One region of the Pseudomonas allokribbensis genome, then DNA from elsewhere that is predicted to be linked to it. Evidence: predicted binding sites of a transcription regulator. Region 1 holds the regulator's gene; the other holds the start of a gene.

Region 1 (4,962 bases):
CTGCTGTTCGGTTGCATCGCGGCCATTTTCGGCGCGGTCGGCTACTGGAACATCAGCCCGGAACGCTTCCTCGACAAGCCTCCTGTCTCGGCAGAAGAGAGCCCGATCGACTGGTATGCGACCAACACCCACACCTTGCAATACCTGGAAGACGGCAAGGTGCAGTACGAAATGACTTCCGACAAGGCCGAGCACGTCAAGGCGACCGACATTACACTGGTCACCAAGCCCGACCTGAACATGTATCGCGGCACCGACTTCCCGTGGCACGTGACCAGCGAGCGCGGTGAAGTGAATTCCGGTGGCACCGAGGTCGAGCTGATCGACTCGGTTCGCGTCAAGCGCACCGATGAAAAGAACCGCGACACCCTGATCACCTCCACTCGCATGACAGTGTTCCCGCAGCAACAATATGCGCAGACCCAGCAACCCGTTAGAATCGACGGCGCTGGCGGTGTATCGACCGGCGTGGGAATGAAAGCGTATTTGAAGGAAAGCAGGATACACCTGCTATCGAACGTAAGAGGACAGTATGAGGCTCGTTAAAACCCTCCCTATTTTGCTCAGTCTGGGCGCAGCACTGGGAAGCGTGAGCGCCTGGGCTCTGCCGAACGATCAAGAGCAGCCAATCCGCATTCAGGCCGACGATGCCCAGCTGGACGACAAGAATGGCGTTGCCACCTATAAAGGTGACGTGATCATCACTCAGGGTTCGATGATCGTCAAAGGCAACACCGTGACCATCACCCGCACCCCGACCGGCGATATCGACGTCGTGACCTCGGTGGGCAACCTTGCCTACTTCGAGCAGTTGCAGACGGCTGGCGACACCAAGCCTGTACAGGGCTGGGGCGTGACCATCCAGTACCACGCCGCGCAAAACCGTGTTGTGCTGATCGACAAGGCGAAAGTCGTCGACAAGGACAACAACACCACTCAGGGCGAGAAAATCGTCTATGACACGGTGAAAAAGCTGGCCAGCGCGGGTCGTGCCACCGGCAACAAGGTCACCGAAGCGCGTCCGCGCATTGACATGGTGATCCAGCCGAAGAAGAAAACCGACGAGAAATCCCAGTAATGGCAACTCTGAAAGCCCAGCACCTGGCCAAGGCCTATAAAAGCCGCCAGGTCGTGCGCGATGTCAGCCTGTCGATCGACAGCGGTCAGATCGTCGGCCTGCTCGGCCCCAACGGCGCCGGCAAGACCACCTGCTTCTACATGATCGTCGGCCTGGTGCAGGCTGATCAGGGTCGCGTGCTGATCGACGACCTGGACGTCAGCCACCAGCCGATGCACGGTCGCGCCAAGGCCGGTATCGGCTATCTGCCACAGGAAGCGTCGATCTTTCGCAAACTGTCGGTGGCCGACAACATCATGGCCATCCTCGAGACCCGTCAGGAGCTCGACAAGGCCGGTCGTCGCAAGGAGCTGGAAAGCCTGCTGCAGGAATTCCACATCAGCCACATCCGCGACAACCTCGGCATGAGCCTGTCCGGTGGTGAGCGTCGCCGGGTGGAAATCGCCCGCGCACTGGCCACTGCACCGAAGTTCATTCTGCTCGACGAACCGTTCGCCGGTGTCGACCCGATCTCCGTGGGTGACATCAAGCAGATCATTCACCACCTCAAGGCCAAGGGCATCGGTGTGTTGATCACCGACCACAACGTCCGCGAGACGCTGGATATCTGCGAAACGGCCTACATCGTCAATGACGGCCAACTGATCGCCGAAGGCGACTCCGCGACCATCCTCGCCAACGATCTGGTGAAGGAAGTGTATCTGGGTCACGAGTTCCGCCTGTAAGCGCGACAGCATTCGACCAGCCGTCCGGGTGCTGTAACGTTGAAGCGCACTTTTATACGCTTTTATTGTTACAGCGCTCTAGGCAAACACGACAGTTTCAGGCATATAATTTGCTTAAGTTTGGCGCTTCGGCGCCCTGTAGTGGATGGCGCATAGCGCCGGCGAATAAGGTGTTAAGCCCCTGCCATGAAACCATCGCTAGTCTTGAGAATGGGCCAGCAGCTGACGATGACACCGCAGCTGCAACAGGCCATCCGCCTGCTCCAATTGTCGACCCTGGATCTGCAACAGGAAATCCAGGAGGCTCTGGAATCCAATCCGATGCTCGAACGCCAGGAAGACGGCGACGACTTCGACAACTCCGATCCCATGGCCGACAACGCCGAACAGAAGCCCAACACCGAGATCCAGGAACCCTCCTATCAGGAGACCGCACCGACGGTCGACAATCTAGAGGATGGCGAATGGAACGAGCGAATCCCCAACGAACTCCCCGTCGACACCGCCTGGGAAGACGTCTACCAGACCAGCGCCAGCAGCCTGCCGAGCAGCGATGACGACGAGTGGGACTTCACCACCCGTACCTCCGCCGGCGAGAGCCTGCAAAGCCACCTGCTGTGGCAGTTGAACCTGGCGCCGATGTCCGACACGGATCGCCTGATCGCCGTCACCCTGATCGACTGCATCAACAATCAGGGCTACCTCGACGAAACCCTCGAAGAAATTCTCGACGCCTTCGATCCGGAGCTCGACATCGAGCTGGACGAGATCGAAGCCGTCCTGCACCGCATCCAGCAATTCGAACCTGCCGGCATCGGCGCACGCAACCTGGGCGAATGCCTGCTGCTGCAATTGCGCCAGCTGTCGGCCAAGACTCCTTGGCTGGCGGAAGCCAAGCGTCTGGTCACCGATTACATCGACCTGCTCGGCAGCCGCGACTACAGCCAGCTGATGCGCCGCATGAAACTCAAGGAAGATGAACTGCGCCAGGTCATCGAACTGGTGCAGAGCCTCAACCCGCGCCCCGGTTCGCAGATCGAGTCCACCGAAGCCGAGTACGTGGTGCCTGACGTCATCGTGCGCAAGGACAACGAGCGCTGGCTGGTCGAACTGAACCAGGAATCGGTGCCGCGCCTGCGGGTCAACGCCCAGTACGCCGGTTTCGTGCGCCGCGCCGACACCAGCGCCGACAACACCTTCATGCGCAATCAGTTGCAGGAAGCCCGCTGGTTCATCAAGAGCCTGCAGAGCCGCAACGAAACCCTGATGAAAGTGGCCACCCAGATCGTCGAGCATCAGCGCGGCTTTCTTGAATACGGCGACGAAGCCATGAAGCCTCTCGTGCTGCATGACATCGCCGAAGCGGTGGGCATGCACGAGTCGACGATTTCCCGGGTGACCACGCAAAAATTCATGCATACCCCCCGGGGCATCTATGAACTGAAATACTTTTTCTCCAGCCACGTCAGCACCTCCGAAGGCGGCGAATGCTCGTCCACGGCGATCCGCGCGATCATCAAGAAACTGGTTGCCGCGGAAAATCAGAAAAAGCCGTTGAGTGACAGCAAGATCGCTGGTTTACTGGAGGCACAAGGCATTCAGGTGGCTCGCCGCACCGTCGCCAAGTACCGCGAATCCCTCGGGATCGCGCCTTCGAGCGAACGCAAGCGGTTGATGTAAGCCACGTTACAGCGTTCCAGTGGCAGGCTCTTCGGCCTGCCGCTTTATGCACTGGCAACGAAGGAGAAGCTGTATGCAAGTCAACATCAGTGGACACCAACTGGAAGTTACCCAACCTCTCCGTGAGTACGTTGAGCAAAAGCTCAAGAGGCTTGAGGGGCATTTCGACAAGATCACCAACGTGCAAGTCACGATGTGCGTCGAGAAGCTGAAGCAGAAAATCGAAGCCACGCTGCATATTCCCGGTAACGAGGTCGTCGCAAACGCGGAACATACCGATATGTACGCAGCGATCGACGCGCTGACCGACAAGCTTGATAAACAACTCAAAAAGCATAAGGAAAAGACCCAGAGCCTGCTTCAGGGCGCTACCGGTCGATAACCCCCACCCCCATGATCCGACTTGAAAGCATCCTGACCCCCGGCCGTTCCCTCGTGAACGTGCCGGGCGGCAGCAAAAAGAAAGCCCTCGAACAAATTGCCAACCTGATCGCCCGGGAAGTACCGGATCTGGAGATGCAAGATGTCTTCGAGGCACTGATTGCCCGTGAAAAACTCGGCTCGACCGGTTTTGGCAACGGCATCGCCATTCCCCACTGCCGCCTCAAGGGTTGCGAATCCCCCATCAGCGCCTTGATGCACCTTGAAGCACCCATCGATTTCGACGCCATTGATGGTGCACCGGTCGACCTGCTGTTCGTGCTGCTGGTCCCGGAAGCCGCCACCGATGCGCACCTGGAACTGCTGCGCCAGATCGCCAGCATGCTCGACCGCAAGGACGTACGCGAAAAATTGCGTCGCGCCACCACCAACGAAGCCTTGTATCAGGTTGTCCTGGACGAGCAAAACGGGCACTAAACATGCGCTTGATCATCGTCAGTGGCCGCTCCGGCTCGGGCAAAAGTACCGCTCTGGATGTCCTCGAAGACAACGGCTACTACTGCATCGACAATTTGCCTGCCGGCCTGCTCCCGGAACTGGCGGAGCGCGCACTGATTCATACGGAACTGTCTCAGCCACTGGTCGCGGTATCGATCGACGCACGCAATCTGCCCAGTCATCTCTCGCGCTTTCCGGAATTGCTTGAAGAAGTCCGCAGCCGGCACATCCAGTGCGACGTCCTGTATCTGGACGCCGATGAAGAAACCCTGCTCAAGCGTTTTTCGGAAACCCGTCGTCGCCACCCTCTGAGCAGCGCCAATCGTTCGCTGGCCGAAGCCATCAACGATGAAACGGCCCTGCTGGGCCCGATCGCCGATCTGGCCGACCTGAAGGTCAACACCACCAATCTGAACCTGTACCAGTTGCGCGACACCATCAAGCTGCGGCTGCTGAACCAGCCGGAGCCGGGCACGGCGTTTCTGGTGGAGTCGTTCGGTTTCAAACGCGGCATGCCGGTGGATGCGGATCTGGTGTTCGATGTACGCTGCCTGCCCAACCCGTACTGGAAACCGGAACTACGCGCGCAATCGGGGCTCG
Region 2 (4,962 bases), 1.3 Mb from region 1:
CGAAAGTCGCCGTAAAAAAATCGGTAACCATTGGTGACCAACGGTTTATGCCTCTTCACCGTGCAAGGTGGCGAGGACTTTACGGGCACCGCCATGATCGCGGTGCTCGCCCAGGTAAACGCCTTGCCAGGTGCCCAGTGCCAGCCGACCCGCCGAAACCGGCAGGCTGATCTGACAGCCCAGCACGCTGGCCTTGAAGTGCGCCGGGAGGTCGTCCAGGCCTTCGTCGTTATGCTCATAGCCGTCTGTTCCTTGTGGGATCAGACGATTGAAAAATCGTTCGAAGTCGCGACGTACCGCCGGATCGGCGTTCTCGTTGATGGTCAACGACGCCGAGGTATGCTGCAGCCACAAATGCAACAGACCGACCCGGCATGCCTTGAGTTCAGGCAGTCCGGCGAGCAACTCTTCCGTTACCAGATGAAAGCCCCGGGGCCGTGCCCGAAGGGTTATCAGAGTCTGTTGCCACATACAGTTCTCCGCACGTTCGGGGCGCATTCTAGCGCGCTCTGAAAAAAAACAAAGGCCCTAATATTCCTTCAATGATGTAAGCCATTGGCCGTAGAAAAACACCCGTCGTAAACACGACCAAAGCAGTACGAAAAATCCTTACAGCCATCTCAAGGATGACAAATCCCGGACAAAAAAATGCCCGGCGAACCGGGCAAGTTTTTTTGAGGCGCGTACTTACAGGTTGTAGCCGCGCTCGTTGTGCTGTGCCAGGTCCAGGCCCACCGATTCTTCTTCCTCGGTAGCACGCAGACCCATCACGGCATCCAGCACCTTGAGGATGATGAAGGTGACGATCGCGGTGTAGATCACCGTGAAGCCGACGCCTTTGCACTGAATCCAGACTTGTGCGGCGATGTCGGTGACGGTGCCGAAGCCACCCAGCGCTGGAGCGGCGAACACACCAGTCAGGATCGCGCCGAGGATACCGCCGATACCGTGCACGCCGAAGGCGTCCAGGGAGTCGTCATAGCCGAGTTTGCGTTTCAGGGTGGTGGCGCAGAAGAAGCACACCACGCCGGCGGCCAGACCGATGATCAGCGAGCCCATCGGGCCCACGGTGCCGGCTGCCGGAGTGATTGCTACCAGACCAGCAACCACACCCGAAGCGATACCCAGTGCGCTAGGTTTGCCGTGGGTGATCCACTCGGCGAACATCCAGCCCAGTGCAGCGGCGGCGGTGGCGATCTGGGTGACCAGCATCGCCATGCCGGCAGTGCCGTTGGCGGCGGCGGCGGAACCGGCGTTGAAGCCGAACCAGCCAACCCACAGCATGGCGGCGCCCATCAGGGTGTAACCGAGGTTGTGCGGCGCCATCGGGGTGGTCGGGAAGCCTTTGCGCTTGCCCAGCACCAGGCACGCCACCAGACCGGCGATACCGGCGTTGATGTGCACCACGGTGCCGCCGGCGAAGTCGAGCACGCCCCAGTCACCCAGCAGCGAGCCCGGACCGCTCCAGACCATGTGCGCGATCGGTGCATACACCAGGGTGAACCAGACGCCCATGAACACCAGCATCGCGGAGAACTTCATACGCTCGGCGAAGGCACCGACGATCAGCGCCGGGGTGATGATGGCGAACGTCATCTGGTAAGTGACGAACACGGCTTCAGGGAACAGCGCCGCCGGGCCAGTAATGCTGGCAGGCGTGATGCCCGCGAGGAAGGCCTTGCCGAAGCTGCCGACGAAGGAGTTGAAGTTGACGACGTTGGCTTCCATCCCGGTGGTGTCGAACGCCATGCTGTAGCCATAAAGGAACCACAGGATGGTGACCAGGCCGGTAATGGCGAAGCACTGCATCATCACGGAAAGAATGTTTTTCGACCGAACCATGCCGCCGTAGAACAGCGCGAGGCCGGGAATGGTCATGAACAGCACGAGGGCCGTCGAGGTCAGCATCCAGGCGGTATCGCCGGAATTGAGGACTGGAGGCGCCACCGGATCTGCCGCCAAAGCCAGGCCGGGCATTACGATGGACAACAGGGCGCCTAGCCCTGCGAATTTACGCAGAGTCATATTGTTTTCTCCTGGGGCGTTGGGTTTGTGGCGGCGTTTAGATCGCGTCGGTATCGGTTTCGCCGGTACGGATGCGAATCGCCTGTTCCAGATTGACCACGAAGATCTTGCCGTCACCGATCTTGCCGGTGTTGGCAGCCTTGGTTATCGCCTCGATAACCCGATCCAGATCCTTGTCGTCGATGGCAACGTCGATTTTCACCTTGGGCAGAAAATCGACCACGTACTCCGCGCCGCGATACAGCTCGGTGTGACCCTTCTGCCGCCCGAAGCCTTTGACTTCAGTAACGGTAATGCCCTGCACGCCGATTTCGGACAGCGACTCGCGCACGTCGTCCAACTTGAACGGCTTGATGATGGCAGTGACTAGCTTCATGAAACTCTCTCCCGAATTGGTGGACTTGCCCCAGGAAAACAAACCCGACTCAAGTCTAAGCGCAGTGCCTGGCTTTGTAACGCATCGTCGGCCCTACCTGCCCGACTGACGCCAGCTAACCGCTGCTGACGAAACTCCCCGCTCCGCCTGCCGCACTGCATTCGTCACAGCGACTGCATCAGTGCATGGGTCACTACCGACTAAGCAGAAAGCTTGCCATCTCGCCAAAATCCCCTGATTTCAATCCCTTGGCCGCTGCCGAAGATGCCATCACCGAAATGGCACACGGGATACGCACAACAACGGTGCGCAGCCGTTCGTCCTTTTGCGCGAAAAGCGTGCATCCCGGCCAACGCAAATGACTATAGACACTGCGTGATACACTGCCGGCCATTGTTTCCAGGACATATCCCATGCTCGCGCCCAAAGACTTCCTCGACGCCCTGAGCGGCACCGCCTCCCGCCTGTTCAGCGGCGACACGCCATTGCCAAAAGCCGAAATCGAAAGCCAGTTCAAGATGCTGCTGCAAAGTGCCTTCAGCAAACTGGATCTGGTGAGCCGGGAAGAGTTTGATAGTCAGATGGTGGTGCTGGCCCGGACTCGCGCCCGGCTTGAGAGCCTTGAGGCGAAGGTGGCTGAGCTGGAAGCGAAGTTGACGCCGCCGGCTGAGTAACACCTCGTTTCTTTGTGAATGCGGCTCCTTGTGGGAGCGGGCTTGCCCGCGAATGAAGGTCGGAACGACCTTCCCGCCATTCAGGATTCGCTGCCGAATCTCGGCAGAATCCTACAGCTTGCAACCCCGCCGTCCGATTGCGTCGTGAAGCCCTGATTCCTAAGCTCACCCAATGCTGAATGTTCAGCACTGGGTTTGGCGACCCGGAAAGCTTAAGGCGCACGACAACCATGATGGCGGCTATGTTTACCGCCACATCGAGTCATGGCGGTTGTGCGTGGGAGACCTTCGGGTCTGCCGGGTTCCTTTTGCTCCGGTTCGCCAACCCGCGTACGACTGCCACCCAATTGTTTGGCGACAATTGAGGGCAGCCCTAAAGCAAAAGGAGCTGTTCAATGAATAACGAAGATACGTATCTCACTCCTCAGGTTTTCACCCGCCACAAACTCCCCCTCCACGCCCTGCTCATCCAGAACCAACCCTGGTTCTCTGCCCGCGATCTGGGCCGCCTGCTACACATTTACCTCAACGAACGCATGCTGCGAAAACTCGACCCTGACCAATACCAAACCCGCAAAACCCTGATCCACAACCAGATCGAAAACACCCTCCTGATCAGCGAATCCGGCATCTATGCCCTCCTTGTCTACCACTACTGCCCCGAATACCGTGCCCTGCGCGAATGGCTCACCCATCAAGTCATCCCCACCCTGCGCGACGCCCAGCACCCCACGACAAGCGAACGCCCACAGCTAAGCCTGCTGAATTGGCCCGAGATGTCGTTGAGTTTGCTGCACTGGAATAACCAGCCGTGGATTCGGTTGCAGGATGTGCCGCAGATGGTGGTAGAGCGGGAAAAGCGAAAACACCCAGTGCCGGCCACTTGGTGGAAAAGGGCTTCGCGGATGCTGCAATCGCTATAGGTCCGCATGCCGGAGCTGGGCCCTGCGTAAATCGTAAGTCGACTGAAGATTCATCCAGAACTCAGGCGTGGTGTTGAGGTGGATTGCCAGTCTGATTGCCAGATCGGCGCAGATCCTGAGCTGGCATTTCACAAGCTTCTCGATCTCGGTTTCAGGCCAGTTCGTGGGCATGGCCAAGGCCATGACCGTCATGCCCAACGGCTCCATGAATTCCTTATTCAGCACCTCGCCCGGATGAATCGGGCGCATACCATTGCGTTCCATTTTTCGCCTCCAGAGGCTGCATTGATCGGCAAAACTGGAGCATCCAATTCGGCTACTCAAGACCTCCGCCAACGTTTCGCCGACGTCCTACAACCAATAAAGCATGGCCCTACAAGAATCAGCTCCCGCGCCCGATTACGTGATTTTTTACTTGTAGTTACGCTCGTAGCCATCACCTACGCTGATCGATCCAACACGTCGAGTTTCAGAAGGATCACATTGATTGCCAGACATTCTGGTTCTGGACTCCCTCTTGTCTGATTTGCTCACACAAAAAGAAAACACGCTAGTTCAGCACCCAGATGGCAGTTACATCTTTGGTGCGATCCCCGACATGCCAAAATTCGGCTTGCCAGGTGGGAAGATTTATTTGCGAATAGGTATTCACCGCCGAGCGAATAGTGGTTTTGGCGTAGTACACATATGGGAAGCGCACAGAGCCGATTTGCTCAAGCATGGTTGCCAGACTGTCGATGGGGTAGCAGCGATTGTTGCGAAAATGATCGTCCCAGGAGCGCAAATCTATTGCGAGTTCAAAGAACAGCGATGTGGAAACAGGGTCGCGGTACTGAGAACATCCATGGGAACACTGATTCTTGAACCGCGACACGAGCGCGCCACAGGATTTGGTTACTTCGTGGTGACTTGGTACGCGCAAAAGCGCGCACATGGCACGTTGGTGGGACAAATACCACGAGCA

What was found. The regulator sigma-54, encoded in region 1, starts transcription at its own class of promoters, with help from an activator protein. The targets are predictions, from matches to a motif close to ANTGGCATNNANNTTGCTNT.
Region 2: glnK (P-II family nitrogen regulator) is a predicted target of sigma-54. The motif match lies at 2,603-2,622, and genes of this name have one in related genera.

Annotation. Positions count from the first base shown of each region.
Region 1 covers NZ_CP062252.1:1,026,933-1,031,894, reverse strand. Annotated here, with positions in the region: gene lptC (LPS export ABC transporter periplasmic protein LptC) at 1-546, shown strand, start outside; gene lptA (lipopolysaccharide transport periplasmic protein LptA) at 533-1,078, shown strand; gene lptB (LPS export ABC transporter ATP-binding protein) at 1,078-1,803, shown strand; gene IF199_RS04510 (RNA polymerase factor sigma-54) at 1,990-3,483, shown strand; gene hpf (ribosome hibernation-promoting factor, HPF/YfiA family) at 3,557-3,865, shown strand; gene ptsN (PTS IIA-like nitrogen regulatory protein PtsN) at 3,877-4,341, shown strand; gene rapZ (RNase adapter RapZ) at 4,344-4,962, shown strand, end outside.
Region 2 covers NZ_CP062252.1:6,311,025-6,315,986, forward strand. Annotated here, with positions in the region: gene IF199_RS29115 (secondary thiamine-phosphate synthase enzyme YjbQ) at 46-471, opposite strand; gene IF199_RS29120 (ammonium transporter) at 688-2,025, opposite strand; gene glnK (P-II family nitrogen regulator) at 2,063-2,401, opposite strand; gene IF199_RS29130 (accessory factor UbiK family protein) at 2,815-3,075, shown strand; gene IF199_RS29135 (BRO-N domain-containing protein) at 3,471-3,998, shown strand; gene IF199_RS29140 (HigA family addiction module antitoxin) at 3,993-4,262, opposite strand; gene IF199_RS29145 (hypothetical protein) at 4,486-4,962, shown strand, end outside.